One region of the Faecalibacterium sp. An58 genome, then DNA from elsewhere that is predicted to be linked to it. Evidence: riboswitches for the same ligand, from Rfam matches in the RefSeq annotation. Region 1 holds a riboswitch; the other holds the start of a gene.
What was found. A riboswitch is a leader RNA that binds a small molecule or an ion and turns the genes downstream of it on or off. The one in region 1 is predicted to bind cyclic di-GMP.
Positions count from the first base shown of each region.

Region 2: it holds a riboswitch for cyclic di-GMP, as region 1 does, so the genes downstream of both, B5G12_RS10805 (sugar transferase) here and B5G12_RS07140 (EAL domain-containing protein) in region 1, are expected to answer to the same signal.

Region 1 covers NZ_NFHX01000008.1:6,819-22,315, reverse strand. The annotation lists gene B5G12_RS07180 (TetR/AcrR family transcriptional regulator) at 1-274, shown strand, start outside; gene B5G12_RS07175 (oleate hydratase) at 446-2,419, shown strand; gene B5G12_RS07170 (aryl-sulfate sulfotransferase) at 2,484-4,268, opposite strand; gene B5G12_RS07165 (chromate transporter) at 4,548-5,120, shown strand; gene B5G12_RS07160 (chromate transporter) at 5,117-5,680, shown strand; gene B5G12_RS07155 (nucleotidyltransferase family protein) at 5,829-7,034, opposite strand; gene B5G12_RS07150 (polysaccharide biosynthesis tyrosine autokinase) at 7,059-8,924, opposite strand; gene B5G12_RS07145 (MSCRAMM family protein) at 8,953-10,641, opposite strand; gene B5G12_RS07140 (EAL domain-containing protein) at 10,638-12,191, opposite strand; cyclic di-GMP riboswitch class I at 12,277-12,385, opposite strand; gene B5G12_RS07135 (ABC transporter ATP-binding protein) at 12,509-14,242, opposite strand; gene B5G12_RS07130 (radical SAM/SPASM domain-containing protein) at 14,261-15,497, opposite strand, start outside.
Region 2 covers NZ_NFHX01000020.1:10,183-25,679, forward strand. The annotation lists gene B5G12_RS10775 (aldo/keto reductase) at 119-535, opposite strand; gene B5G12_RS10780 (sigma-70 family RNA polymerase sigma factor) at 771-1,514, shown strand; gene B5G12_RS14665 (anti-sigma-I factor RsgI family protein) at 1,511-2,392, shown strand; gene B5G12_RS10790 (glycosyltransferase family 32 protein) at 2,704-3,534, shown strand; gene B5G12_RS10795 (glycosyltransferase family 2 protein) at 3,877-4,956, shown strand; gene B5G12_RS10800 (lipopolysaccharide biosynthesis protein) at 5,013-6,449, shown strand; cyclic di-GMP riboswitch class I at 6,676-6,773, shown strand; gene B5G12_RS10805 (sugar transferase) at 6,843-7,571, shown strand; gene B5G12_RS10810 (glycosyltransferase family 2 protein) at 7,561-8,670, shown strand; gene B5G12_RS10815 (hypothetical protein) at 8,695-10,038, shown strand; gene B5G12_RS10820 (aldo/keto reductase) at 10,148-11,254, shown strand; gene B5G12_RS10825 (hypothetical protein) at 11,438-12,736, shown strand; gene B5G12_RS10830 (response regulator transcription factor) at 12,754-13,449, shown strand; gene B5G12_RS10835 (sensor histidine kinase) at 13,504-14,925, shown strand; gene B5G12_RS10840 (DUF1385 domain-containing protein) at 14,958-15,497, shown strand, end outside.

The DNA.
Region 1 (15,497 bases):
CATCAGCCGGGAGCAGATGGAGAATTTCCTGTTCCGGATGACCTACGGCCTGATCCGCGGCGTGGTGGACGAAAAGAGCCAGGGCGTCCCCATCACCGAGGAGCAGAAAGCCTTCATCGCCGGCTTTTACAAGTACAGCTTTGTGGGCCTGATGCTGGACTGGATCAAGCGCGGCATGACCCAGGACTACCGCCTCCTGGTCCAGGATATCACCCTGACGGTCCAGGGCAGCGTCTCCCTTGCCATCCAGAATTTCGCCCAGGCCGGCCGCTGACGGCCCGTCCGCCGCGCCTTTTGGCCCGGAACGGGCCTGCGCCCCCTTACAAACCCGCCCCGGTGTGCAGTTTTTGCGCACCGGGGCTTTTCTGCCCATAGCACCCCGCCGTCCTTTTATGCTACCATTCAGGCAACACCTACACATCACCCGGAAAGGACGGTCTATCTTATGTCGAACCATCTCTCCAAGCTCACCGCAGCCGCAGCCCTGGGGGCCGCCGGAGCCGGCACCGCCGTGCTGCTGCGCCGGAAATACCAACAGCAGCAGCGGGCCTGCGCAGTCCGCCAGGCCCGGCAGCTGGCCGGCTACCGCAACACCGAGCGGGGCAAACAGCACAAAAACGCCAAGGGCATCTACTACACCAGCGGCAACTACGAGGCCTTTGCACGGCCCGAAAAGCCCGCCGGGGTGGAGGACAAGCAGGCCTGGATCGTGGGCAGCGGCCTGGCCGCCCTGGCCGCCGCCTGCTTCCTGGTGCGGGACGGCCAGATGCCGGGGGACCACATCCACATCCTGGAGGCCATGGACGTGGCCGGCGGGGCCTGTGACGGCATCTTCGACCCCACCCGGGGCTACATCATGCGGGGCGGCCGGGAAATGGAGGACCACTTCGAGTGCCTGTGGGACCTGTTCCGCTCCATCCCCTCCCTCGAGAAGCCGGGGGCCTCGGTTCTGGACGAATTCTACTGGCTGAACAAGCACGACCCCAACTACTCCCTCTGCCGGGCCACCGTCCGCCGGGGGCAGGACGCCCACACCGACGGCCGGTTCAACCTGAGCCAGAAGGGCTGCATGGAGATCGTCAAGCTGTTCATGACCCCCGACCAGGACCTCTACGACAAGACCATCGAGGACGTCTTTGACGACGAGGTGTTCCAGTCCACCTTCTGGCTGTACTGGCGCACCATGTTCGCCTTTGAGAACTGGCACAGCGCCCTGGAAATGAAGCTCTATTTCCAGCGGTTCATCCACCACATCGCCGGTCTGCCCGATTTCAGCGCCCTCAAATTCACCCGCTACAACCAGTACGAGTCCCTGATCCTCCCCATGCAGAAATACCTGGAGGACGCCGGGGTGGACTTCCGCTTTGGGGTGGAGGTGACCAACGTGCTGTTTGAGCACCGGGACGGCAAAAAGACGGCCACCGCCCTGGAATGCCGCTGCGACGGCAAGGAGCAGGGGATCCCCCTGACCGAGAACGACCTGGTCTTTGTCACCAATGGCAGCTGCACCGAGGGCACCATCTACGGCGACCAGGACCACGCCCCCAACGGGGACGCCGAGGTGCGCACCAGCGGCTGCTGGAGCCTGTGGAAAAACATCGCCCGGCAGGACCCCGCCTTTGGCCATCCCGAGAAATTCTGCTCCGACATCTCCAAGACCAACTGGGAGTCGGCCACCATCACCACCCTGGACGGCCGCATCCTGCCCTACATCGAGGCCATCTGCCAGCGGGACCCCCGCTCGGGCCGTGTGGTTACCGGCGGCATCGTCAGCTGCCAGGACTCCAGCTGGCTGCTCAGCTGGACCATCAACCGCCAGGGCCAGTTCAAAGAGCAGGACCCCGGCAAGGTCTGCGTCTGGGTCTACGGCCTGTTCACCGATGTGCCCGGGGACTACATCCAAAAGCCCATGAAGGACTGCACCGGCTGTGAGATCACCCAGGAGTGGCTCTACCACATCGGGGTGCCGGTGGACCAGATCCCCCAGCTGGCTGCCCACAGCGCCGTCTGCGTCCCCACCATGATGCCCTATATCACCGCTTTCTTTATGCCCCGCGCCAAGGGGGACCGCCCCGACGTCATCCCCGACGGCTGCGTCAATTTTGCCTTCCTGGGCCAGTTTGCCGACACCCCCCGGGATACGGTGTTCACCACCGAATACTCGGTGCGCACCGCCATGGAGGCCGTCTACGGCCTGCTGGGAGTGGACCGCGGCGTGCCCGAGGTCTGGGGCAGCGTCTACGACATCCGCACCCTGCTGGAGAGCACCGTCTGTCTGATGGACGGGCGCAGCCCGCTGGACGCCCTGCCCGGGCCGGTCCAGATGGCCGCAAAGCCTCTGCTGCGTCTGGTGCAGGGTACCGTGGCCGAACAGCTGCTGCGCCGCTACAACATCCTGCGGCCCGGCATGATGGAATAAGCCACACAAAAAGCCCCCCGGCCGCGGTCAGGCCGAGGGGCTGTCCTGGTACCAGGGCCGGTCCTTACTGGAACCAGAAGCCCTTATAATCGTACTTGAAGGTGCGGTAGCCCTGCATGGTGCACTCGTAGGCATACTGGCGGATCAAATTGCCCTGGCTGTCGTATTCGCCATACACCATGGCCACGCCGCTGTTGACCGCCCAGTGCCCGGTGTCCGGGTTGAGGGTAGCGTTGGACACGATGCTGGAATAGGGCACCGGGAAGGAGTCCACCAGCTCCACCGTGCCTGCGTTTTCGTCGATGCGGTAGGTGTAGCTGTAACTGGCGTCCCCGTTCCCGCCGTACATCTCGGTGCTGACCGTGTCGGGCAGGTCGGGCTGGTAGCCGTCGCTGCGGGAGGACAGAGCCCAATAGTTGTTGTTGAACATCCGCAGGTAGCACACCCCTTCTTCTTCCGCGGGGGCGTATTCGACGCTGTGCTGGCCGTACTGCCATGTAAAGTCGTTCACCGGCTCCAGGCAGTATTCTTCATAGCCGGTGCCCTCCCAGAAGGCGGGATCGCCGCAGAACCAGTCGATGGCCGCCTGGCCATGGACGTCCCCTACCTTAATGGCGGTGGAGGTCTCCCGGGAGGAGACCACCAGGCTGTCGCTGTCGGGCAGGTACTGGATGGTGTTCAGGTGGATCCAGTCCTGCTCCCCTGCCTGCCAGAAGAAGGGATCGGTGGCGCCGATGGGCCGGGTCTGGCTGTGGTAGTCCGCCATCAGGTCCTTGAAGTCCAGCAGCAGATCCACCTCGCCGCTGGCCAGGTCCACTTCCACCACCAGGTCTTCCACATCCACCGCGCCGGTCTGCTCCACCAGAGCCACCACCGTGCCGTCCCGGCCATAGTTGATGTCGTGATGCAGTTCATACTCGCCCAGAGGGTACACCTGTTCCACCTCGCCCAGCCCGTTGATCCGGGCCAGCTTGTTGGCCGACACGCAGGTGACGATCTCATCCCCATAGGTCAGGATGCGGTCCATGCCAAAGCCTTCCAGCACCATCTCATAGCGCATGACGCCGGCGTTGTCGAACAGGAACCCGTATCCCAGATGGCCGTTGGTGCGCATCATGGTGAACAGGCCCTCGTCCAGCGGCTCGGTACTCGTCCCGTCGGTCACCTCCAGGACGGTGTCGTAGCCGGAATAGGGCTCGGGCATCTCGATGGTGAAGCGGACGGTCTGCCGGACGTTGCCCCAGCTGCCCCGCAGTGTCATGGTGACCTCGTTCACCTCACCGGGCACCAGGCCGATCATCTGGAACTCATGCCGGGTGGAATACTCCCGGCCCGAGCTGTCGGCGGCGACGGCGGTGAAATCCGGGATGCGCTCATCCTCCACCCGGATGGTATACTCCACCTGGGTGGGGAAATCCGTCTCAAAATACAGATACAGACCATTGGCACCGGTGCCGAAGGGATTCAGCACCGCCAGAGGGGTCTCTGCGGTCCAGTTGAGGTTCTGGGTGGTCTGGCCCTTGTCCAGCACAGCCCGGATCCGCTGCTGGACGGCAGTGTCATAATAAGTAAAACCTTCCTGGTCGATGTCGGTGGGGACCAGCTGCAGCACCGTGATGCTGGCATCCGCCGAGGCGGTGCGGATCTCGATCTGGTGTTCTTCCTCCACGCCGATCAGATCTCCCACATCCACGGCCCAGCCGTCCCGTATGGCAGTCTCCTGGGAGGTGAACCACTTGCCCACGGCCGGCGCCACGACGGGCACCAGGGCCGCTATGGCCAGCAGCACCGCCAGCACTACCACAATGGGTATCCAAATGCGCCTTTTCTTTTTTGGTTTTGTATTCATCTGCATCTATCCTTTCTGGATCGCCAAATCTTTCAGAAACCGGCGCCCCGCGCTGCCGCCGGGCGCCCAAAACCATCCTAAGTATAGCACTCCATTTTTGCAACGGTATGGCCAAAACCTATATTTTACGTTGCCCATGCCACCAAAGACCGGAAAATCTTCCCAAAGCTCCCTTTTGATCCTGGCGGGCCGTTTTTGGGGACAGACAGGGTTTGACTTCCCCCGCAGAGCGTGTTATGATTCCTCTGGCACATTCGCCTTTGCAGGGAGGGTTACGCATTGAATGATAAAAAAACGGTATTGACCAGGCTCTTTTTCTCTACGCTGTATCTCAGCGCCTTCACATTTGGGGGCGGCTATGTGATCGTCACCTTGCTCAAGAAAAAATTTGTGGACGAATACCACTGGATCGGCGAGGACGAGATGCTGGATCTGGTGGCCATCGCCCAATCCGCCCCGGGCGCCATCGCGGTGAACGGGGCCATCGTGGTGGGCTACAAGCTGGCAGGGATGCTGGGGGCCGTGGTGGCCATCGTGGCCACCATCATCCCGCCTTTCCTCATCATCTCGGTGATCTCGGTCTTTTATGAGGCTTTCCGGCACAACTTCATCGTCAGCCAGATGCTGGCGGGGATGCAGGCCGGGGTGGGGGCCGTCATCGCCTCGGTGGTGTGGGAGATGGGGGCGGACGTGGTCCACAGCAGAAGCGCCTCCTCCATGGCCATCATGGCGGGGGCCTTTGCGGCCACCTGCTTCCTGGGGGTCAATGTGGTGGCGGTGGTGCTGGTGTGCGCCGGCATCGGCGTGCTGCGGGTCCTGCTGGCCCGCCGGAAAGGGGGCGCAGGGCAATGATCTACCTTCAGCTGTTTCTGAGCTTTTTGCAGATCGGGCTGTTCAGCTTTGGGGGCGGCTATGCGGCCATTCCCCTGATCCAGGGCCAGATCGTGGACCAGCACGGCTGGCTGAGCATGGCCGAATTCACCGACCTGATCACCATTTCCCAGATGACCCCCGGCCCCATCGCCATCAACTCGGCTACTTTTGTGGGCATCAAGATCGCGGGGCTGCCGGGGGCGGCCGTAGCCACCCTCGGGTGCATCCTGCCCTCCTGCGTCATCGTCACCCTCATCGCCAGGCTCTACCTCAAGTATCGCAACCTGGTGGTTCTACAAGGTGTATTGGGTTCCCTGCGGCCTGCGGTGGTGGCCATGATCGCCTCGGCGGGCATTTCCATCCTGGTCACCGCCTTTTGGGGCTCCTCGGCCATCTCCCTTGCCTCCACCCAGTGGGTGATGGCAGCCATCTTCGCGCTGTGCGTTTTCCTGCTCATGAAGTGCAAGCTGGACCCCATCCTTGTCATGGTGCTGGCGGGGGTGCTCAAGCTGGTTACGGCGGCTCTGGGCCTCTCCTGACCGCTTTCCGGAGCGCGGGGCCTCCCATTTTTATACAAACAGCATTACGTCATACAGCATACAACCATTCGTATAGCATCATTTTACGATTTCCCGCAAAAAAGGACCGCTGCACAACGGCTTTCGTTCTGCAGCGGTCCCTTTCTTTTTATTTTTCCAGCACGCCGGCAGCCAGGTATACCTCCCGCAGCTGGTCGTAGGCTTTTTTGGAGCTGCTGCGGCGGGCCTGGCCGATCTTATACCGCTCCTGCGCCACGATCCGGACGGCCCGGACAGCCCAGTAGGCGGGCAGCAGCCAGGGCGCCTTTTCCAGGCGGGGGTACCGCTTATGCAGCACCTCGGCGGAGGGGAAGCACTGGCGCAGCACCTCCCGGGGCATATTGTGCAGATAGGTTCTCTGGCCTCTCTGCTGTACCTGCAGGGCCCGCTGCACCTCCCGGCCCCCGTGTACCCCTGCGTTGACGAGGTAGTCCACCACCAGTGCGGCGTCCCGGTCCAGGGCGGGGGTACCCGTCCCGTCAAAGCAGGCGTTGGCGATCCGCTCCATCTGGCGGGCGAAGGCGGTCATGTGCACCGCTTCCAGCTGGCTGCGGATGCGGGCGGCATCCAGGGGCAGCCGCTGCTGACGGAACACATAGATATCCGCCAGAAAGCGGATGCCCACCCCCGAGCCGGTGAAGTGCTTGCGGAAGTGCAGCAGGCTGTGGACATAAAAGTCCTCCATCCCCATGCGGTAGATGTGCTTTTTGCCCGGCAGCAGGTTCTCCGGGTCCCACAGCCTCTGTTCCTTCTGCTCGACCCAGGCGGCCTCGTCCGCCGGCAGGCTGCGCCGGTCGGTGGCGCACTGGTGCAGCTCCACATACATGAAGGGCAGCTTCCAGTATCCATCGTGGAATCTCTTTTCGGTGTCGTCGTAGACATAGTCCCGGGCTTCCATCCAGGTCCGCATCCGTCCGCTGTCCATCTGCCGGATCACCACATCCAGGTCCGCCATGCTGCGCATCAGCGGGTCGGGATAAAAAGTGCGCGTGATCCAGCCCTTTATGGGCATACAGTCGATGCCCTCCTGCTCAAAGCTGTCCAGCAGGGCCTGGATCTCATATTCCTGCATGACCCCCAGCTGGATCATCTTTTCATAGGGGCGCTTCATGCTCTGCTGCAAAGGCGCCCAGGCCGCGCCCTTCTGGTTTTTGAGCACCGGGTAGATCATGCTCACCAGGCTCTGCCGCAAGATCAGATCCTCCAGCTTCTGGGTGCTGCACCCTGCGGGCCAGGGCAGCTGCGCCTGCCAGTCCTGGTGCAGGGCAGCCCGCATCAGAGCCAGCAGCAGTCCCGTTTCATTGAGATGCTTCAAATCCTCCTCGTTCCTTTCATACCCTCATCCGTGCTTCGGCTTGCTCTTGCCGCCGGCTTTCCGGCCGGTCTTTTTGGTGCCGTTCAGCTTTTCCAGCAGGGCGTTCTTCCGCTCGGCCCGCCGGGCTTCCTCGTCCGGCTCGGGGGCGGGCTGGGGCGCGGCAGGCGGGGCCTGTTCCGGCTCGGGGGCAGCGCCCACGGTCTGGTACACCTGCTGTTCCTCCTTCACCTCGGGCTCCTGCACCGGGGCGGCTTCGGGCTGTTCTTGGGGACGGTCGGTCGGTTCCGGTTCATCCTGTGCCGGAGCGTCCTCCTGGGGCTGTTTCCAGCTGCCCTCGGCGCCCATCTGGAGCAGCGCGTCGATGGCCTCGTCGTCCGACAGCACCTTATCCTTGCCGTCCTGGTCGCCGATCAGCTCATCCAGCACACTGCGGGGCTCCTCCGGAGCCTGGCCGGGGGTGGACCAGCCCGCGTCGCTCTGCTGGGGAATGGCCGGGCGCTGCTCGTCGGCCTCCATGGCCGTATCCGCCGGGGGCGGAGGCGGGGGCGACTGCCACGAGCGGAAGCCCCGCATCTGCTTGGAAGCGTTGACGATGCAGCCCAGGATCCGGATGCCCGACTTATCCAGCTTGTCGATGGCCTCCTGGATGGCGGGCATGGGCACCGTGTCGTAGCGGATGACCATCAGCGCCGCCTCGGCGATCTCGTTCAGACGCAGCACGTCCGAGGACTGGCCGATGGAGGGCGTATCGACGATGATGTACTCATAATGGGGGATCATCTGTTTGAGGAACTCGAACAGGGCGCCGTCCAGGTTGACCGCGTTGCGCTCCAGCACGGCGGGCAGCAGATCCAGATACCCCGTCAGGGACACCACCGCATCCTGTACGGTGGCCTCCCCTTTATACAGCGCGTTCAGGGTGCGGTTGTAGTCCACCGTCTGGAGGAACATCCCGCCCAGGCTGGGATTGCGCAGGTTGAGGTCCACCAGCAGCACATGGCGCTCCAGGTTGGAGATCTGTACCGCCAGGTTGGCCGCAACGGTGCTCTTGCCCTCACCATCCTCCGCGGAGGTGATATAGAAGCAGTGGTTCTTGTTTTTGCCGCTGAGGCGGTTGCAGAGGATGTATGCCGCGGCGGCAAAGTTCTGTTCGATGGAGGAGTTGCCCGTGGGCTCGCTGCTCAGCAGCTCCTTGGTGCTCTGGAAATAGGGCACATCCCGGGGGATGATGCCCAGCATCTCCAGTCCCAGGGTATCCTCCACGCTCTTGGGATCCATCAGGGTGGGCCGCACCAGGAATTCGATGCCTACGATGCCCAGGCCCAGCACCAGGCCGATCAGGCCGGTGATCCACCACCGGATGCTGACGTATCCGCCGCCGCCCGGGGTGAAGTAGGCCGCGGGCGCGTCGATCTCCATCAGGGAGCCCTGCATCAGGGTCAGGGGCATCATCCGGCGTGTGACGTTCAGGATGGAATTCATCAGTTCCACGCCGGCGTCGGCGTTGGTCCACCAGAGGGTCATCTCCAGGATCTGGGTGTCGTTGTAGCGCCGGATGCTCAGGTTGCTGGCCACATCCTGGGGCGTCACCGAGATCACCTCGGCCTCGTCGATGGCGGCGCTCAGCACCCGGTAGCTGGTCATCAGATAGGCGGTGGCCTCGGTCATATCCTCGGCCAGGTTGAAATCGTGGCCGCCGGTGGTGGCGTCCTCTGAGGTCACAGCCACCGAACAGTAGATCTCATAGCTGGTGTAATTGCCCCGCACAAAGGAGATGCTGTTCAGCACAAAGCCGATGACAAATCCCAGCACCGTCAGTCCCACCAGCAGTTTCCACCGCTTGAGGAGGGTACTCAGCAGATCCCCGATCCGGATCTCGTCTTGATTCATATCCGTTCACCTCCGTCCTTTCTGCCTGTCAATGCTTGGGCGCAGGGGGTGTTTCCTTCTCCTGCTTTTCCTTGGGGGGCTCCTCCTGCTTTTTCCTGCGGGCCTCCTCGTGTTTGCGGGCGGCCAGCCGGATCAGGAACACCATCAGGACGATGACCCCCGCCGTCAGCAGGGCCGCCAGCACCAGAGCCACGACGCTGCGCAGGGTGAACAGCGAGATGGTCCAGGTCTGCACGCTGGCCGTATCGGTCACGCGGAAGGTGTATCTCTGCTCCGCATCGCCGTTGTGCAGGATGTAGTAATCCCCCTCGGGCAGGTCGGTCAGCACCAGGTCCTGGCCGTCGGAGGTCCAGGATTCCAGCATATTGTCCTGGCTGTCGTACAGGGCAAACTGCTGGTCCAGGGTGTTGGTGCGCAGCACCGCGTCCACCGGGTGGATCACCACCCGCAGCACACGGTTGGTGATCTCCAGCTGAGCGCTGCTCTCGCCGTTGACCCGGCCGTCCGCCGTCACCACCATTTCATAGGTGTCACTGTCCGGCCGGTAGTCCCCCACCGTCTGGCTCTGCTGGATGGTGTAGGTGACGCCTTTTTCCAGGTTGGTCAGCACGGCGTTGCCGGCACTGTCGGTGGTCAGCTGCTGGGTGAGGCCGGTGCGCTGGTTGGTGACGGTGAAGCGCGCTCCGCCGATGTTCTGGTCGGCGTACAGCTCATCCGCCACGTGCAGCACGATCTGGGTCTTTTCGGCCTCCACCTCGTGCACCTCGGGCAGCGCGCCGGTCCTTTGCTCCACCTCGGCGGTGAAGGTCTCGGTCATCGAGGCGTAGTACTCGGGCGCTCCCACCTGCTGCACCGTATAGGCGCCCAGGTACAGCTCGTCGCTCTCCCCGTAGCCCTCCTCGTCGCAGTAGATGGTATCCACCACCTGGCCGGTGGTGTAGCGCACCGTGCCGTCCATGGTGATGATGTTCTCCGCCGCGATCACCCAGAAGGTGCCGCCGCCCACCGGCAGCTGGGTGTCGGCGTCGTTCATCTGGATCCGGATGATGTTTTTGGCCGGGGACAGGCGGATCTGCACCACATAGGGCTCGGGCCAGTCGAACAGCTCATTGACATCAAAGTAGGTATCCGCCGCCAGGTCATAGCCTTCCGGCGCGTTCAGTTCGTGGAAATAATAGTTCCCCTGCCAGATCTTTTCGGGCAGATAGAAGGTGCCGTCCTCCCGGGTGGCGTACAGCCGGTAAGAGATCTTTTCGGGGTAATAGGTGTTCAGGATCTGGAGGGAACCCTCCTGCAGGTGGGTGATGTCGGTGCGGTACAGCTCAAAGCGGATGTTTTCCTCCTGGATGGGGCGGTCGGTCTCCGCGTCCACCAGTTCCACATACACCGCCGACTTGACCCCTTCGTCGGGGTAGGCTCCTCCGCCGCCGGCGACGATCTCCTCCTCGTCGTCGCCACCGCCGCCGTCCCAGTCATCCCAGTTCCAGCCGCCGTCCCAGTCGTCCCAGCTGTCGCCCTCCCATTCGTCCCCGTTGGGGTAGCTGGAAGCGCCGCTGGAGGCGCCGTAGTCCTCCAGATAACCGGTGTAGTCGCTGAGGATGTACAGGCCCAGCAGTGCGATGACCAGGATCAGCACGAATACCAGGCCGCTCATCATATCGGTAGCGGGCTGCCAGAAATTGTATCTGGAATCTCCCCGTCTCTTTCTGGGCCTCATCGATTCTGCCCCACTTTCAGCATCTTCTCAAACTCCTGCACCGACAAAGGCTGGGAGAAGAAGTATCCCTGGCCTTCGGTGCAGCCGCACTTGCGCAGCATGGTCAGCTGCTCCATGCTCTCGATCCCTTCGGCCAGAAGGTTCAGATGCAGGGTCTTGGCCTGTTCAAACACCGGGGGCAGGGCCTCGGGCTTGCCGTCCAGCCCTTCGCTGCGCAGGTCCAGCTTGAGCTGGTCGGTGCTCATCTGTCCCACGCTGCTCAGCTTGATGTAATCCCCGTTGAAGCCGTCCAAAATGACCCGGAAGCCCGCCTGCTGCAGCCGGGCCACCACGTCGGTCAGCACGCCGTAGGCTTCCAGATAGGCGTGCTCCGAGATATCGATCTCCAGGTATTTGGGCGGGATGCGGTACTTTTTGAGCATATCCAAAAAGAAGTCCGCCACATCCATGGCCAGCACGTCGGTCTTGGTGACGTTCACCGACACCGGCACCGGGTGCAGCCCGCCGTTGATCCAGATGCGCACCTGCTGGCACACCTTTTCCCATATGTACTGGTCCAGCTTGGTGATGTAGCCGTTGCCCTCCAGCACAGGGATGAACACCGCCGGCGAGATCACGCCCAGAGCGGGGTGGTTCCAGCGCACCAAAGCCTCCGCCCCGATCACCTTGCGGGTGTTCAGCTCATACCGGGGCTGGAGGAAGAATACGAACTCGTTGCGCTTCAGGCCGTCCAGGATCTGGGGCATCAGGATCTGCTCGTTGCCCGACGGGCGGCTCGCCGCCGCTCCGACCATGGTGCTGCGCTTGGGCAGCCGCTCCAGCAGCTCCACGATCTGCCGGGACTCCCGCCGGTCGCTGTAACGGCTCTGTTCCTCGGTGGTGGGGATGATGGTCTTGTGGAACTCCTCCAGGAACAGGGACATCTCCCGGTTCATGACATTGCGCAGGATATTGTTGGCGATGTTGAACAGGATGGACAGGATGACGCCGGCGATGGAGGTATAGAAGGCGGTATTGATGCCCGAAAGGATGTTCTCCACGCTGTTCAAAGCCGCGTCCACCGTGGTGAAGCTGACCCCCTGCAGGCCCATCAGCAGGCCGATGAAGGTGCCCAAGATGCCCAGGCCGGTCATAACGCCGGGGATCTGGGCCGCCACGCTCTGCCAGCTGTACAGCCCCAGCACGTCCTCGTTCATACTGTCATCCAGGTCGCTGACGATCAGGCCGCTGTCCCGCTGCTGGCGCACCTTCTCGCGGTATTCTTGGAACAGCAGGTCCAGCCGCTTCTGGCGGAAGAACCGGTCGATCTGGAACGCCGCGATCCAGGCGGAGTTGCCCTCCGAGCTGGCCGCCTGGGCGATGTTCTCCTGCCCGTTGCGCAGGCCGTTGGTGAATGAGATCACCGGCGCCAGGCAATAGATGCTGCCCAAAACGGAAATGATGCACATTCCCCCGACGACGATCAAGGACAACAGATCGGGGGAATAACCCGCCAGCAGCAGACTGCTGACGATGATCACAACAATGAACAGATACGAAAGTCGTCTCACGACGTCGTCCACCTCCTGCAACATACCCCGGCCCTGGCGGGCAAGGCCTTTCACCAAAAAACAAAATGGCCGCAATCCAGACAAGAATTGCGGCCGAACCACCTTTCGCCGCATCTCCAGTCCCGCTTGATCTGCGTCGTTTAAGGCTTCCAACTTTGCGTCCCCACATTTCTATGGGTTTGCCAAAACGATATCCAATTTATGGGTGCACCATTGTGCTTATTCCTGAAAACATTTTATAATGTCATTTCTTTTTTGTCAAGCGGTTGGAAGCGTTTCCTGCATCTCATTTCAGAAATATACATTTTCCGAGAACTTTATGCATGGTTCCGGCCCTCGGGGGCCATCTCCACCTGCCGGTCGCAGATGGACAGGGCCGCAGGCCGGTGGGTGATGATCAGCACGGTCTTTTGGGTCATCCGGCGCAGGTTGGTCAGCAGCTTCTGTTCGGTGTCCTCGTCCAACGAGCTGGTGCACTCATCCAGGATCAAAATGGGGCGCTCCGAAAACACCGCACGGGCAATGGCGATCCGCTGCATCTGCCCTTCGGACAGGCCGCTGCCGTGTTCGCCCAGGGCGGTGTCCAGGCCGTGTTCCAGCTCCCGTACAAAGCCGTCGGCGCAGGCCACCTCCAAAGCACGCCACAGCCGCTGTTCCTGGCGCATGGCGGCCGGCTCCCCAAAGGCCACGATCTCCCGGATGGTGCCGCTCATCAGCTGATTGCCCTGGGGTACATAGGCAAACAGCCCCCGCCATGCCGCTGTCAGCGGGTACTCCGCCGGGCCGGCGGCGGTCCTGGCCTTGAGGTAGCGCTGCCCTTTATCCAGGGGATACAGGCACATGAGCAGCTTGAGCAGGGTGCTCTTGCCGCAGCCGGAATGGCCGGTAAAGGCCACATACTCCCCCTTGCGCACCTCCAGGTCCAGCCCGTCGATGACGGCCAGCCGCTCCGAGACGTGGCTTTCCCCCTCAAAGGTGCGGTAGGAGAAGCTGGCGCCCCGCACGCCCAGGCTCTCAAAGGATTCCCGATAGAAGCGGGCGATCTCCCGGGCGGGGACCGGCGCCTCTCCGCCGTCATCGGGGTAAGCTTCAGCCTCCATCAGCCGCTCGGCGCTGGCGGTCATGGCATAGTATTGGGGCACCACTCCGGTGATGCCCGCCACCGGGGACTGCACTTGTCCCACCAGCTGCAGCACCGCCGCAAAGGTGCCGTATGAGATGGTCCCCTGCATGATCCCATAGCCGCAGTAGACCGCCGCCAGCAGATACCCGCCGTTGACGATCCCTCCAAAGCCGAAATAGCACAGATTGGAAAAATGGTTGCGCCGCAGCCGGGCGGCCTTGTGGGCCTCCATCTTTTGGGCGGCCTGCCGGCCGGTGCGCTCCTCCATGGCAAAAACATGGACGATCATCATACTTTCCAGCCGCTCCTGCAGGAAGGACAGTACCGCCCCGCTGGCCTCCTGGATCTGCTTGTGCAGCCGCTTGAGGACCTTTCGCAGCAGGGTGGTCACCGCCAGCACCGCCAGCCCGGCCGGCAGCACGACATAGACAAAGGCGGGCTGCAGGTACAGCAGCATCCCCAGTGCCCCCGCCAGCCGGGCCAGCATCCCTGCCAGCCCCGGCAGGATGTTCACCAGGCCGTTTGCCACCACCACCGTATCCGACGTCAACCGGGACACCCACTCCCCCGAATGCTTGGCCTTTACGGTGGCAAAGTCCTTGTGCAGCAGGCAGTCGAACAGCCGGCTTTTCAGCCGGTTTTCCACGGTGGCCCGGGTCCACTCGGCCAGCAGGCTTCCCAGTGCGTCCAGGATCATCTGCGCCAGAGTCAGTCCGGCCAGCAGCACGGCCGCCCACACGAAGGTGCGCATCCGCCCTGCCGCCGCCCCGTCGATCATCTCCCGAAACAGCATGGCATAGGCCACCCCGCTGGCCCCCAGGGCCGCTTCCATCAGCATCAGGCCCGCAACACAGCCTCTGTATTTTCCGGCCACCCGCCACAGCCACCGTGCAGCCCCCTGGCTGCGCCTGTTGTGGTTTTGCTCCATGCCCCGTCCCCTACCTTATTATAGTGTGTTCTGTGCAGCGCCGTATTTGGCTTCGGCTTCGTCCGCCACTTGCCGGATACGGTCTACATAGCCGCCTTTCCACAGCAGGCACATAGTACGGTCGCAGCCCATGAGCTGGCGGTTTCCGTCCAATAATGCCGTTGCCCGGCACCCGCCGCCGCACTTATAGCGATACTGGCAGGCGTTGCACTCTGCATTTTCTGCAAGAAGGTCCCTGATGCGCCCGTTCACAAACTGCATATAATAGCTGTCGCTCAGGCCCTGCTTCAGACCAATGTCCTGCACCAGCGGGAATTTTTCCTGCTGGGGACTGGCCGTCATGGGCATGCAGGGCAGCAGTCTGCCCTCCGGGGTGATATAGCAGGACATCCGGGCCGCACCGCACATATAGCAGTTCAAGCATTTTTCAGTTCCATCATGAGGTTCTGCAACAATTTTATAGGGCCTATTCCGACCAAGGTCTGCCACATTGCATAGAACCAAACGCTCGATAGGTTGTCCTGCTTGATAATACCAGGTGATATAAGGAATCATCGCTTCGACGAATTCTTGGTCTGTCATGGCATTGCCATCACAGTTGCGGCACCAAAGGTCTGTCATTGCAACATTGCCCACTTTTACATTTTGGACACCGCTTTTTTTCAGTGCTTCGATCGTCTGCGGCAAGGTATCCACATTGCCACGATGAATGCATATTTCAACATCGGTATAAAATCCTCGCTGGCTGCACAAGCGCAGTGCACGCAGCGCTGCTTCCTCTGCACCGGGAACACCCCGCATCCAGTCATGCCAGCCTACCCCATCAAAACTGATGGAAAAAGCAGGTTTTATCCCGCGCTGCTCAAATGCATCCAGAATCGCTTCATGCAACAGCCAGCCGTTTGTATAAATCTTTCCTATTACCATCCCATAGGAACGGATCCGGTCCACCAGCTGCCAGAAATCCTTCCGCACAAAGGGCTCGCCGCCCGTGATATCGACCTGCAGCACACCGCATTCCGCCATCTGGTCAATGAGGTCAAAAGCCTGCTGGGTGGACAGCTCCCCCAGCGCTCCCTCCGGCGCATCCATAAAGCAGTGACGGCAGCGATAGTTGCATTTTCCTGTGATGGACCAGAAGATGCTTCGTACATACCGGTTATGGTAATATTTGTAATACTGTCGTTTTTCTATTGGCTGCGGCTCTTCGCAAGATTCCACAACGCCGTTTTCCTCATACTGTTTCAGCGCCTTT
Region 2 (15,497 bases), on a different contig from region 1:
AGCTGCCTCCGTTTTAGCGTGTCGCAAAAAGAAAGCCGCTCGATGCGTCGAGCGGCTTTCTTGGATGATGGATGCGTTGTTTTTCTGGAGCGGCGCCGGCGCGCAAAGGGCGGGCGGATCATTCGTGGACTTTCATCCGGTGGAGCATCTGGACAAACTTGGGGTCGCTGTGGTCCACGATCTCGCTGTGGCCGATGTCGAGCTGTGCAATCTCTGCCATATCCTCGTCGCTGAGCTGGAAGTCCCAGATGGACAGGTTCTGCTCCATGCGCTCCTTGTGGATGGACTTGGGGATGACGGTGACGCCACGCTGGACGTTCCACCGCAGGGCCACCTGGGCGGCGCTCTTGCCGTATTTCTGGCCGATGGCGGTCAGCACGGGATGGGTGAAGATGCCGTGGTTGCCCTCGGCAAAGGGACCCCATGCTTCGGGATGGACGCCATACTCCTTCATCAGCGCCAGGGCGTTCTCCTGCTGGAAGAAGGGATGGAGTTCCACGCCGAACGGTGATATCCTCTCCGGATCGAGATCCACCGGAAGATCCTACCTGAACTCCTTTCCCTCGCAAGGCCGCGGCGCCCGGTATCCAGACACCGGCGCTGCGACCGTTTTGCGTTTGTTTGGAACGCCGCGCCGCAAAATGCGTCTGCCCCCTCGCATCTTTGGCCGTAATCTGGTACACTGGGGGTGGGATTTTGTACAAAAGGGACGGGCGTACCCGAAAACAGAGCGCGGCGTCCGTATCCTGCTGATGGAAGGAGGAGACCGAATGTTGTTACAGACCGAACACAGCATCGTGGCCCAGGTCCGGGCAGCCAGGACGGACCCGGCGGCTGCGGATGCCTTGGTGGCGCAGTATATGGGGTTTATACGCAGCGAGACCTATAAATTCACCCACAGCGCCCCCGAGGCGGGCCATGAGGACGAACTGAGCATCGCCATGATGGCTTTTTATGAGGCGGCCCTGGCCTATGACAAGGGCAGAGGCTCTTTTTTGGGCTATGCGGCCCGGGCCATCCGCAACCGCCTGATCGACTACTACCGGGCCGAGAGCCGGCACCGGGGCGCGCTGTCTCTCTCGGCCCCGGGGGACGGGGAGGACGGGCGCATGCTGCTGGAGACCCTGCCCGATACTCAGGACCAGCTGGCCCAATATGAGGTGCGGGTGGCCAGCCAGAGCGAGATCACCGAATTTGGACGCCAGCTGGGGGAGCAGTTTGCCATTTCCTTTTCGGATGTGGCCGACAACTGCCCCCGGCAGGAGCGCACCCTGGCGGCCTGCCGCCGGGTCCTGGATTATGCCCGCGCAAACCCCGCGCTGCTGGACCGCCTGGCACAGACCGGGCGGCTGCCCATCGGGGAGCTGGCCGCAGGCTCCGGCGTGGATAAAAAGACCATCGAGCGGCACCGGAAATATCTGGTGGCGGTGCTGCTGGCTTTTACCAATGGATATGAGATCATTCGGGGGCATCTGTGCCAGATGGTGGCCCTGAAGGAAGGAGTGCGGGAATGAAATATCTTGTGATGGAGACCCACCCGGCCTATGCGGTGGTGCTGGACGAGAGGGGCCGCTTCCTTAAGACGGCCAACCTGCACTATCAGGTGGGCCAGACGGTGCAGGATGTGGTGGAGCTGCGCCTGCCCCCCGCCCGGCGTCCGGTCTGGCTGCGGGCCGCGGTGGCCGCGGCTGCTTTGGCCGCCTGCCTGTGCCTGGGCTTTTTCGGCTATTACCGGCCCAACTTCACCCCCTATGGCACCCTGCGCCTCCAGATCAACCCGGATGTGGAGATGACGCTCAGCCGGAGCGGACGGGTGCTGGACCTGAAGGGTCTGAACGCAGACGGCGCGGCCCTGGTCTCGGGGTTTGCGTACCAGGGGATGGACCGGGAAGACGCGGCCAGCGAGCTGGTGGCCCGGGCCATCGTGATGGGATATTTGACCGACGGGGGGACGGTGTCGGTATCGGTGGCCAGCGAGGATGCGGACTGGCAGGCCCACGAGGCCGAGGAGATCTGGGAAGAACTGGACGAGCACTACGGCAGCACCATCCGGATCCGGATGGGAGAGGCGGCGCCCGACGACGTTCCCCAGCAGGCTGCCCAGAGCACGCCCGCCCAGACGCCTGCGCAGAGCGCCCCGCCTGCCTCGAATACGGCGCCCCCGGTGCAGCTCCCTGACGACTACGACCCCACCGGCTCGGATGCTCCCAGAGATGACGATGACTGGTATGATGACCCCACCGGCTCGGATGCCCCCTATGACAGCGACGACTGGGATGATGACGATGATGACGACGATGACGACGACGATGACGACGACGATGACGACGATTGGGACGGCGAGGACCACTGGAACGACGACGATGACGGCGACGACCGCTGGGACGAGTGAGTGACGGAAACCGCCCGGGCATAAGCGATGCGACGTGCTGCATGGGAACCTTTCGGACGAATGGGCCGCCGGCCGCGTGAAAAGTAAAAACGGTTTTGGCATTGGGAGGGCAGCGTCCGGCGCGCCGCCGGGCGCTCCGGACCGTAATGCAAAAACAGGCCGCCGCATCCGGAATGCGACGGCCTGTTTGGACGTTCAGACGCACGGAAACGGAAAATTGGTATTGGCAGACAGGTCTGGATACGATATAATAAATGTTGAAAAGAGGATGGATTTGCCCGCCCGGAGGTGGAGGAAGGAGGAAGCGGAAAATGATCCCCAAAGTCATCCACTATTGCTGGTTTGGGCGGGGGCCTTTGCCTGACCTGGCAAAAACTTGCATCGCCAGTTGGAAGAAATACTGCCCCGACTACGAGATCCGTGAGTGGAATGAGGACAACTTCGATATTGCCTGCTGTGATTTTGCAAAAGAAGCTTATCAGGAAAAAAGATGGGCGTTTGTAAGCGATTATGCCCGCTTGAAAGTGGTTTTTCAATACGGAGGAATCTACCTGGACACGGACGTGGAGCTGGTGAGATCCTTGGATCCGCTGCTGGAACACAAGTGCTATCTGGCGACGGAGAGTTCGGGGTTTGTCAATACAGGCCTTGGATTTGGGGCAGAAAAAGGCAGCAGGATCCTGCAGGAACTTTTGGAGGAATATGAAAAGCAACATTTCCGACTGCCGGACGGGACCTTGGATGTAGAGCCTTGTCCCCAAAAGAATACATTTCCGCTTTATAAATACGGATATCGGTTTAGCGCAAAAGAAATTTGGAAAACAGACGATGTGACGGTCTATCCGCCGGAATATTTTTGTCCGCTGGATTATGAAACGAGATCTTTTCACAGAACGGAAAATACATATTCGATCCATCATTATTCTGCTCTCTGGATCCCGGAAGATGTGAAAGAACTGGAGAAAAAGATCAAGGAGGTGGACCGGACAAGAAATAAATGTGTTGCGTTTGTTATACACAATTGTATGAGGTATAGCTTTTACAAAAAGAAGGGAGAGGAACGTTCTGTATTCGGATATGTGTATAAGAGGCTGAAATTAAAGTATCACAGAATGAAAACAAAAAGAAAACGGCAAACATGATATGAGATCTTTGGCGAAAAATTCTCTCTATTATGTATAGAATAGCGAAGTCTGCCAGCATCGTGCAATAAAATTCAAAAAAGTTTGAAAAAACGCCGAGTTGCAGCAAAAGCGTTATAAAGTAACATATTTGAGGTAAAGATGCGGCCTGCAGAGAGCCCCGTGCGCATTGCAGGAGCAGAGCATCAAGAGGCAGAAAAATAGATGTTGGCAGTCAGGTCTGGGTACGGTATAGTGATATAAAAATGCTGGATTTGCCCGCCCGGAGGTGGGGGGACTCCGTAGGGCAGGCAGAGGAGGGAGCGCATGGTGTGTTCTGGAATGAACATGGGGGATGAATGTATGAGTGAGAAAATGGAGAACCCGCTGATTTCAGTTATCATTCCTGTTTATAAAGTGGAAAAATGGCTGGAACAATGTGTCGAAAGTGTTCAAAATCAGACCTATCAGAATTTGGAGATCATTCTTGTAGATGATGGTTCCCCCGATCGATGCGGTGAAATCTGTGATCGATTTGCCCGGAAGGATCCCAGGATCAGAGTGATCCATAAGGAAAATGGTGGACTTTCAGATGCGCGAAATTGCGGCTTGGATCTGGCTGGCGGAGAATATATTTGCTTTGTAGATTCCGACGATTATATTGAGCCTGCAATGCTGGAAGTTCTATATCAGGAAATCAAAAAAACATCGGCGTCCATAGCGGTTTGCGATTATGAGTATGCGTACGATGAGCTGGAAGATTGCCTGGAAAATCCGATGAGTAAGAAAAGAGATCTGGAAGAAGAAATCGTTTTGACAGGCCGAGAATTTATATGTCTCAAACAGAGCAAACATAGTATTTGCGTTGTAGCATGGAATAAGCTGTATCAGAAAGAAGTATGGAAAAACGTTCGATTTCCAAAGGGGAAAATTCATGAGGACGAGTTTGTCTTTCACAAAATTATGTATCCGTGTCATCGGATAGTCTGTGTTCCGTATGTCGGATACCATTATCGTTTGCGAAAAAACAGCATCATGAGTTATTGTGTGCAGAAAAACGGAATAATATCTACTGGAGGAAATGAAATCCATGCATGTGAAGCTTTTAGAAACCAGTGTGAGTATTTTGCTCAACAAAATGATGCGGAAATGGTGCGAAGTTGTGAAAATGATTGGAGCGCATATATGCGTCAACGATGGATATATGGAGACCAAAAGAATCGAAAAGAAATTCGAAAAGAGTATATTTCAATTGAACAAGGACTGCTTGAAAAAAACTATATCTCCATAATGACATACATAAGGCGGAGAATACTGTTTTATGCTGAGGCATCACTTGAAGTGCTGTATGGAAGCCTCCTTCGGAAATGCCGAAAAAATTTCCCGACAGTATATTTGACCTTAAAACATATAAAACACAGCGTGAAAAGCATAATAAAATAAATTGCGAAAGATAATGCTATAGTTGCTACTTGCTGGGAAAGGAACTGCTAGGTGTTGTGATAAAGAGTAAAGTGATTTTATCAAATATGTTATGGAAGCTTGCGGAACGCGGCGGATCGCAGATCGTATCTTTTGTGGTTTCAATCATTCTTGCACGACTCCTGGCGCCGGAAGAATTTGGTGTGATTTCACTGATTACGGTTTTGACGAATATTCTGGATATTTTCGTGGATAGCGGCTTTAGCAATGCTTTGATCCAAAAGCAGGAAGTTGGACAAAAAGAATATTCCTCGGTATTTTTCTTTAATATTGGGTTGGGAACGGTATTTTATGCCGGAATGTACGGTTTAGCGCCTGTAATTGCCGATTTTTATGGCCGAAGCTACATGATCCCGTACATTCGAGTGCTTTCGATCACACTGATCATCGGAGGGTTTAATGTTGTTCAGAGGTCGCTGGTAGCAAAGAGGCTGGAGTATAGAAAATTTTTCTACTCTTCACTTGGAGGTACGTTGCTTTCTGCGGTTATTGGAATTGCGATGGCATTGTCTGGATTTGGTGTGTGGGCTTTGATTGCGCGCAATTTGATAGACAAATTCATCGATACGGCGATTCTGTGGTTTACAGTTCGATGGAGGCCGTCTTTATATTTTTCTTTGAAAAAGTTAAAGCCATTGGCGTCATATGGAATCAAATTAATGGGCTCTGGCTTTCTTTATTCCGGTACAAATAATTTGATGAGCCTCGTGATTGGCAAGGTCTTTTCTGCATCTGCCCTGGCATATTATGAAAAGGGAAGACAAATTCCCAATCTGATGGTCGGTAACGTATATTCGGTAGTGCAGGAAGTCTTATTCCCTGTTATGGCTGAGCAACAAAAAAATAAGGAAAGTGTTTGCAAAATCTTAAGACAATCACTTGCGATATCTGCTTACTGTATCTTTCCCTGCTTGATCGGGATCGCAGCCTGCGCAAAACCGATTACTATTGTTTTGTTCACAGAGAAGTGGCTGGATATGGTTCCTTTTCTCCAGCTCTGGTGTCTGTTTTTTATAACCTATTTAGTTGATTCGGCCAACTTACAAGTAATTCAATCGTTGGGGCGCAGTGATATTTTTTTGAAGCTGGAGATCATCAAAGAGATCCTTACAGTCGTTAGCATTTTGGTGACACTGCCTTTTGGCGTATTACCGATGTTGGCACTGTCTGTTTTGGAGCGTCCGATTCATTGGTATATCAATGCGGCTCCATGCAAAAAGCTGATAGGCTACGGGTTTGTTGAAGAGGTAAAAGAACTAAAAAGCATCATACTCTTAAATGGTTTAATGGGTGTGATTGTATGGTGTGTCGGACTTCTGCCACTGGAGACGATTCCGCTGCTTATCGCTCAAGTGATGACAGGAGTGATTGTTTACTTGACGGGTTCCGTCATTTTGAGAGTAGAAACGCTAAAGACAATTATAAAATTGGCAAAAACCCTTTTATGCATTTAAAAAGATAAGAATGATACAAGTGAGGGCTTCTATAAACACAAAAAATGAAACTATTTATTAGATACATTAACTATTGAATCCTACGTTAAAATGTGATAAAATAATGATGAAAGTAAAGGTGACGGCGGGGTGAGCGCGGGCGGGCGAATAAATGCCGCTTGACATCCGCTGGCTGTTCCAGTACAATCAATAAAACCTATACGGGTTTGGGTTTATACAGCAAAAGTGAATCATTTGGCAAACCTGCAGAAATGCAGGGGCGCAAAGCATGAAGCCTTACGTGCGCGGATCGAAAGCGCAGCACAAGGTGGTTCGGCTGCAATTATTCAATGTAAATTGTATAATTGCAGCTTTTTTGTTTGTCTTGGCAGAGGTGACAGGGGGTGAAACAGAATGAGTGCATCTGAGAAGCGTGCCGTGCAGGAGCCGGATGAATATGGCGAATTTGAGACGGTCAGCGGCTTGAAGGAGATCCCAACTTACTGGTTCGACCGGGACCAGCTGCTGTACCGGGACCGGCATTATTGGACAGGGCGCCGGGTGCAGGATGTCTTTTTCTCTCTGTTGGCGTTACTGGTCCTTTGGCCAGTGATGCTGCTCATTGCGCTGGCCATTTGGATCGACAGCCCCGGTGCTAGTCCGGTTTTTGTGCAGGATCGGGTGGGGCGAGATGAAAAGATATTCAAGCTTTACAAGTTTCGCACGATGGTACCGCATGCAGAGGATAAACTGAATGAATTTATATCGCAAAATGAGATGGACGGTCCGGTCTTTAAAATCAAAGATGACCCGCGAATCACACGCGTGGGTAAGTTCCTCCGCAAAACAGGGCTGGATGAATTGCCGCAGCTGATCAATATTTTGCGTGGTGAAATGAGCATTGTTGGACCGCGTCCGCCCCTGCCCCGGGAGGTTGCGCAATATACCCCCTACCAGAAGCAGCGGCTTTATGTGACGCCGGGGTTGACCTGTTACTGGCAGGTCCAGCCAAACCGCAATGAAATGAGCTTCGATGAATGGATCGAGCTGGATCTGAAATACATAAATGAGCGCAATTTCTGGCTGGATTGGAAGCTTATTTTTCAAACCATATGGACCATTTTGGGAATGTATGGGGTATGATCTGAGTGGCTGTTCAATTATAAATGATTTCGGTGCTTTGGAAATACAGGTTGAAGATATGCAAAATGATACGAATAAAACAGAAAAGGCGCTTGTCACCGTTGTGATCCCGGTCTATAACGTGGAAAAATATCTGGATCGATGCATAAATAGTGTTGTCAATCAAACCTATACAAACCTTGAAATCATTCTGGTGGATGATGGTTCCCCGGACCGCTGCCCGGAAATGTGCGATGCGTGGGCAAAAAGGGATGCCAGGATCAAAGTGGTCCATAAAAAGAATGAAGGGCTGGGATATGCCAGAAACACCGGCATAGATCATGCGTCAGGGGAATACATTTGCTTTGTGGATTCGGATGACTACATTGCTTTGGATCTGGTAGAGAAGACTTATGCTGCGGCAAAAGAAAAAAATGTGGATATTGTGCTGTATGGCTTTTTTAAAGTCGATCAAGTCGGTAAGATTTGCGGAGAGGTTTGTCCAAATCCAGACAAATGCTATTATGAAGGGGATGAGATCCTGTCCTATGTGCTCCCCAACATGCTTGCAAAAGGCAAAACCAACTTCTTTATGAGTATGAGCGGCGGTCTGTTCTCTTTTGACTTGATAAAAAGGACTGGATGGAGAATGGTTTCGGAGCGGGACATCATATCAGAAGACTGGTTTTCTCTGATGATCCTGTATAGATACGTCAAAAATGTTGCATTTATTCGGGAAGCGCTCTATTATTATTGCGAAAATCCCAAGTCACTGACGCACACATACAGATATGACCGATATGAAAAAGTAAAATATTTTTACGATGCGTCGATTGCAAAATGTAAGGAGCTTGGCTATTCGAATGCGATTCGGTCTGCGGTGTTTGAAGCGTATATCTCGAGCGTGATTGGATCATTGAAGTCGATCGTAGTATCCGACCAGAGCAGACGTGATACATGGAGTGCATTCAAACAGATCCTGAGCGATGAACATCTGCAGAAGGCACTGAAAGATGCGGATCTCAAAAAGGAATATCTGCAGAGGAGAATTTTATGCACTGCAATGAAGAAAAAATGGTATGCGGCCTGTTATATCATGGTTAAGGCGAAAACGATTTGATTCGGTGGATGGATGATGAAGACGATGAAGCAGATAGAGTCAAACAAAAGATCATTTATAAAATCATTGCTATGGTTTTGTATGTACTATTTGTTTTTCTGCAGCTTTTGCATAGACGTTTTGGGCTTGCCCTCTGCTGTTTCATATGGGATAGATTTTATTTTGCTGTTTATTTTGTTCTTTTCCCTTATATCCAGGAGGATATACGATTTCTCGGGACGATATTATACGATTTTTCTGATGTGGACTGGTATCCTTTTTGCCTCAACGCTGGCGGGACTGTTTGTTGTGTACGGCTCGCCGCTGCTCTATCTATGGGGGCTCAGAAATATATTTCGCTATTATATCCTTGTCTGGGCCTGCTCGATCTTTTTGGATTTGACAGATATCCCCCGGATGCTGTCCTATTTCAAGATGGCGTTCGTTATAAATCTGGTTTTGTGTACCATTGAGTATGCAATGGGATACCGCGGCGATAACATTGGGGGAATGTTTGGAACGGCATCTGGATGCAATGGCTATTTGAACCTGTTTTTGATCATCATTGTTGCCATCAGTATGATAGAATATCTCAATAAAGTGAGAAGCATAGGGGAACTGGTGTTTATTCTGCTGGGATCTTTTTATATGATGGCAATAGCGGAACTCAAGGTGTTTGTGTTTGAGTTGGCGGCGATCTCGATTTTGGCCATCCTCCATTCAAAATACAGTGCCAGAGACATTGCGTTGGTGGCACTGGGAATTGTTGGAATTTTTTTGGGGATTGCAATGCTGGGCTATTTCTTTGAGAATTTTGGATTCGATTTCTTCTTTTCGGGAGAGATTTTCGATTATCTGAGCGATAGAGGCTATACAGACTCCGGCGACCTCAACCGGTTCAATGCAGTCCCGGAACTTTACAGAAGGTTTCTTTCTGAAAATGTGGGCGGGATGCTTTTTGGGATAGGACTGGGAAATGCCAGCTATTCCGATGCGTTTTCTTTTTTCAACAGCAGCTTTTATCTGACTTATCAGGACCTGCATTATCAGTGGTTTTCGGATGCACTCGTTTACATTGAGACGGGAGCCATTGGTTTGGTTTTGTTTGAATCCTTTTTTGTGGGCGTATTTTTTGCTTGCAGAAAACTACGGAAAAACAAAGCGTTATGGACGGAGCTGCCAAACCAAGCCGCCATAGAAACAATGGTACAGGTGGCAGGCGTTGTTGCTCTGATGTCCATTTTTGTTTCCGTTTATAATTCGTCGCTGCACACAGACGCCGGCTATATGGTTTACTTCCTGCTTTCTGTGCCGATTGTGATCGACCGGCAGCTTGCGCTCAAGAAAAGCCCGCCGGAGCACAGGGTTCGGCGGTACAAAAGAGTATGACCTGACAAATGATAGGGATTTGTATCCTTCCCCTCCCTTTCCATCTGTGCTATACTTGAGCCAACCAACAAGCCGGGCATCCGGCGGAGAATGGAAAGGATGAGAGACGATGAGCACAGAAACCAGGCACGCGTCGCTGGGTTTTGGCCTGATGCGGCTGCCCAAGCAGGGAGATCAGATCGACGTGGACCAGACCAGCCGGATGGTGGACGCATTTCTGGAGGCGGGGTTCACCTATTTTGACACGGCCTATGTCTACAACGGCAGCGAGGAGGCGGCCCGCCGGGCGCTGGTGGAGCGGCATCCCCGGGACAGCTATACTCTGGCCACCAAGCTGAACGCACGGGTGGCCCGGAGCGAGCAGGATGCAAAGAGCCAGCTGGAACAGAGCCTGGCCCGCACCGGCGCAGGCTATTTTGACTATTACCTGCTGCACGCTGTGCAGGACTCCAATGCCGGGGACTACGACAAGTGGGATCTGTGGGATTTTGCCCGGGAACAGAAGTCGAAGGGGCTGATCCGGCACTATGGCTTCTCGTTCCATGGCACCCCGGCGCTGCTGGACCGCCTGCTGACGCTGCATCCCGACGTGGATCTCGTCCAGCTGCAGATCAACTATGCCGACTGGGATAACCCCGAGGTGACGGCGGGGGAAAACTACCGCATTGCCCGCCGCCACGGCAAGCAGGTGGTCATCATGGAGCCGGTCAAGGGCGGCGCCCTGGCGGACCCGCCCCGGCCGGTCAAGGACCTGTTCGATGCGGCCCGCCCCGGGGCTTCGTATGCGTCCTGGGCGCTGCGGTTTGCAGCCAGCCTGGACGGCGTGCTGGCGGTGCTGTCCGGTATGTCCGACCTGGCCCAGATGCAGGATAACCTGGCCACCTTCACCCGGTTCGCTCCCATGGGTCCGGAGGAGCGGGCGGTCATCGCCCAGGCCCAGCAGATCCTGGCCCGCTCGGCGGCCATCCCCTGCACCGGCTGCGGCTACTGCGTGGAGGGCTGTCCCCGGCAGATCTTGATCCCCAGGATCTTTGCGGCCGCCAACAAGCAGCTGGCCCAGGAGGACCCCGGTTCGGCAAAAGAGGCCTATGCCCGTGCCATCCAGGACCGCGGCAAGGCTTCCGACTGCATCGCCTGCGGTCAGTGCGAGGCTGCCTGCCCCCAGCACCTGCCGGTGATCCAGTGGCTGCACAAGTGCGCTGAGATCCTGGAGTGAATTTTATGTGTGTACCAGCCATCCCCTGCGGGGGATGGCTTTTTTTGCAGACCGGGGGCTTGTTATAAAATCGTCACATTTGGATGGTATAATACACCCTAAAACGGCCATTCCGGCGTTGCCTTTGAGAAAAGGGCATGATATACTCATACTGTATCGCTTGGTTTGCAAGGGGGGATAGGGATGAAGCTGCCGAAACGGCTGGCGGCGGCCGTGTGCGCCGCGGCGCTGCTGGCAGGGTGCGCCCTGCCCGGGACCGAACGGGCCGGCGTGGAGGAGCTGCTGCGCGCGCCCCGGCTGGAAGGAGACTACGGCGAGATCCAGTCCGCTTTGAACCAGTGGCTGGAGGAGAGCGCCCAGCTGAAATATCCCATGAACGGCGAGCTGTTGTCCCCCTTTTTGATGAGCGACTTTGATGGGGACGGCCAGCAGGACGCCGCGGTGCTCTATTCCACGGCCGATACCCCCAACATCTGTCTGGCGGTGCTCCAAAAGGACGCCGAGGGCGTATGGCAGGTGCAGGACGCGGTGGAGGGCCTGACCGAGACGGTGGACACCGTCCGCTTTGCCCGCCTGCAGGAGGGGGGCGCCAACCAGATCGTGGTGGGCTACAACGCCTCCCAGGAGGTCAGCTATCTGGCGGTGTACGCCTATACGGAGGGCAGGATCCAGGCCATCCTGGCGGAGCCCTACGACCAGTACCTGATCGAGGACATCACCGGCACCGGGTATGAGGATCTGGTGCTGATGGGCACCGACGAACAGGGGGCCGACCAGATCAAGCTGCTGATCTCGGACCGGGAAGGCGGCTTCCGGCAGGCGTCGGTGATGGGCCTCTCGCCCGACAAATTCACCGGCTGCGCCTCCCTGGCCGCCGGCATGGGGGCCTATGGGGGCCAGTACCTGGTGCTGGACGGCTGGACCGGGGTGTCCGGCTCCAACCTGGCCTCGGTGCTGCTGCGCTACAACGAGCTGACCCAGCAGATGGAGCCCGCCCGCCAGATCGGGGCCGACGCGCTGTATGAGGCGTCGCTGCGCAATGTGCCCGACCTGACCAGCCGCGATTTGGACCGGGACGGGGTGGTGGAGATCCCCACCCAGCCCGAGGGGGCGGGCCTGATCAATATGAGCCAGGGCCGCCGGATGGATTTTATCCTCTGGATGGATTACACCAGCGCCCAGCCCCGCAAGAGCTTCGGCATCCTGGATGAGGAACTGGGCTTTTACCTGGAGCTGCCGATGGAATGGTACGGCAGCCTGATGCTCACCGACGGGGCCGGCGGCCGGGACGAGGTGGAGCTGCGCAGCCAGGACGGCCAGCAGCTGTATCTCACCCTGCGCATCACCAGCCTGTCCGACCGCACCGCCGGCTGGACGAGGCTGGGCGTGGTGTCCAACCACCTGGTGCAGGCCCAGTTCGGCCCCGATACCGCCGTGGCAGACCCGCTGTACCGGCTGTCCCGCTCGTTCTATCTGTTGTGATATGGAGGGTAACACCGATGGTAAAAGTGCTAGTTGTGGAGGACGAGGCCAGCATCCGCGAAATGATCGCCCTGAACCTGCGCCGCGCCGGCATGGAAGTGCTGGAGGCGGGCAGCGCCGAGGAAGCCCTGGCCCTGCTGGAGCAGGACCCCGGGTGCAGCACGGCCATCCTGGATGTGATGCTGCCGGGGATGAACGGTTTTTCCCTCTGTGAGACCATCCGCCGCTCCAACCAGAAGATCGGCATCATCATCCTCAGCGCCAAGGGGCAGGAACAGGACAAGATCCGGGGGCTGTCCATCGGGGCGGACGACTATATGACCAAACCCTTCTCGGTCAGCGAACTGCTGGCCCGGGTGGAAGCCCTCTGCCGCCGGGTGGGGCGCAGCGCCGGCGAATCGAACGACGGTCCCACCACCCTGGTCAGCGGCGATTTTATCCTGGACGAGAACCGCCGCCTGCTGCTCAAGGCGGGCCGGCCCATCGAATTGACCCAGGTGGAGTTCCAGATCATGGAGCTGTTTTTCCGCAGCCCCGGCACCGCCCTCAGCCGGGAGCGGATCCTGAAAGGGGTGTGGGGGGAGAACTACTTCGGGGACGTCAAGATCGTGGATGTGAACATCCGCCGCCTGCGGATGAAGATCGAGGACGAGCCCTCCCATCCGGCCCATATCCTGACGGTGTGGGGCTATGGCTACCGCTGGGAGGAGTGACGCGCCCGGATGATGAAACGCCTGAAACGCAAACGACACCCCGGGACCGCCGGCCTGCACAGCGGCATCACCCGCCGCTGGATCCGGGGCAGCCTGCTGGTGACCGTGCTGCTGCTGGTGGTGATCGAGGGGATGTTCCTGTACAGCACCACCCGCAGTTATTACGACGGGGTGCAGCAGAGCATGTACCAGCGCTTTTCCTCCATCAGCGGCCAGCTGAAGGTCTATGGCGGGGACACCGCCCGCCGGACGGCGGCCAACCGCAGCCTGGCTCTGCGCCGGATGGTGGAACAGTTTTCGGACAAAGACAAATACGAGTTCATGCTGCTGGACGGCCAGGGCAGCGTGATCGCCAGTACCAGCGGCACCAGCGCCGCCGGCATCATCAGCGCCCGGGACTTTGAAGAGGCCCAGACCTCCGCCGACGGCTACGGCACCGCGGTCTACACCACCTCCACCGGGGAGCTGGTGATGTCGGTGTGCTGTCTGGTGCCCTATGCTGCCGAGGAGATATCGGCCATGCGGATGGTGACCAGCCTGTCCCTGGTGCGCCAGCAGCTGCTCAACACCGTTCTGCTGAGCCTGCTGGTGGCGGGGGCGGCGCTGGGCTTTGCGGTGACCTCGGGCCTGTACTTCGTGCGCAGCATCGTGGTGCCGCTGGGCCAGGTGGAGCGGGCCGCCGCCGACATCGCCCGGGGGGACCTGGGGGTCCGCCTGCCCGAGACCGATCCTCCGCGGGACGAGATGGACCGGCTGCGGGGCAGCATCAACCGGATGGCCCGGGGCCTGGCCGAGACCGAAAAGATGAAAAACGAGTTCATCTCCTCGGTGTCCCATGAGCTGCGCACCCCCCTGACCTCCATCCGGGGCTGGGTGGAGACCCTGGAGGCCCTGGACGACCCCCAGGACGCCAACTACCGCAAGGGGCTGGACATCATCCACAGCGAGACGGGGCGCCTGTACAATATGGTGGAGGAGCTGCTGGATTTCAGCCGGCTGCAAAACGGCGGCATCCACATGGAGTGCCGTCCGCTGGACCTGGTGGCCGAGCTGACCGACGCGCTGCTGTTCTGCGAGCCCCGGATCCAGCAGGAGGGGCTGGAACTCTCCTACGCCGAGCCGGAGGAGATGATCCCGGTCTACGCCGACCCCGACCGGCTGCGGCAGGTGTTCATCAATGTGCTGGACAACGCCATCAAATATTCGGCCCCCGGCGGGCGGATCACCGTCAAGCTGTGGGCCGGGGAGTATAAAGCCTTTGTGGAGATCATCGACCAGGGCCGGGGCATCCCGCCGGAGGATATCGGCAGCGTCAAGTCCAAGTTCGTCAAGGGCAGCAACGCGGTGCGGGGCAGCGGCATCGGGCTGGCACTGGTGGATTCCATCATGACGGCCCTGGACGGCACCCTGGACCTGCGCAGCACCCTGGGCAGGGGCACGGTGGTGACCCTGGGCCTGCCGCTCTACCGGCAATAAAAAAGAACGCGAACGTAGGAGTAAAAAGACCAATGAACCATCCCAAAAAAGAATGTTTCAAGACCAGTGTGGGGGGCCAGGCCCTGATGGAAGGCATCATGATGCGGGGCCCCCGGCTGATCTGCTGTGCGGTCCGCCGGCCGGACGGGGAGATCGAGACCAAGACCGACCCGGTGCCGGCGCGCAGACCGTGGATGAAGGTCCCCATTCTGCGGGGGGCCGTGTCCATGATCGAGAGCCTGGTGGTGGGATACCGCTACATGATGTACTCGGCCCAGGTGAGCATGGGGGACGAGTACGACGAGGAAGAGGAAGAGACCGCCTTTGAAAAATGGGTGGGGGAGCATCTGGGCGAAAAGGCCGAAAAGGTGCTGCTCACCGGCGCGGCGGTGGTGGGCGGCCTGGGGGCCATCCTGCTGTTCACCGTGCTGCCCACCCTGGTGGTGGCGGGCATCGGCCATTTCGTGGAGCTGGGCCGCTGGCCCCGGGTGATCATCGAGGGGGTGCTGAAGGTCTGCATCTTCCTGGGCTATATGTTCCTGATCTCCCGGATGAAGGAGATCGAGCGGGTG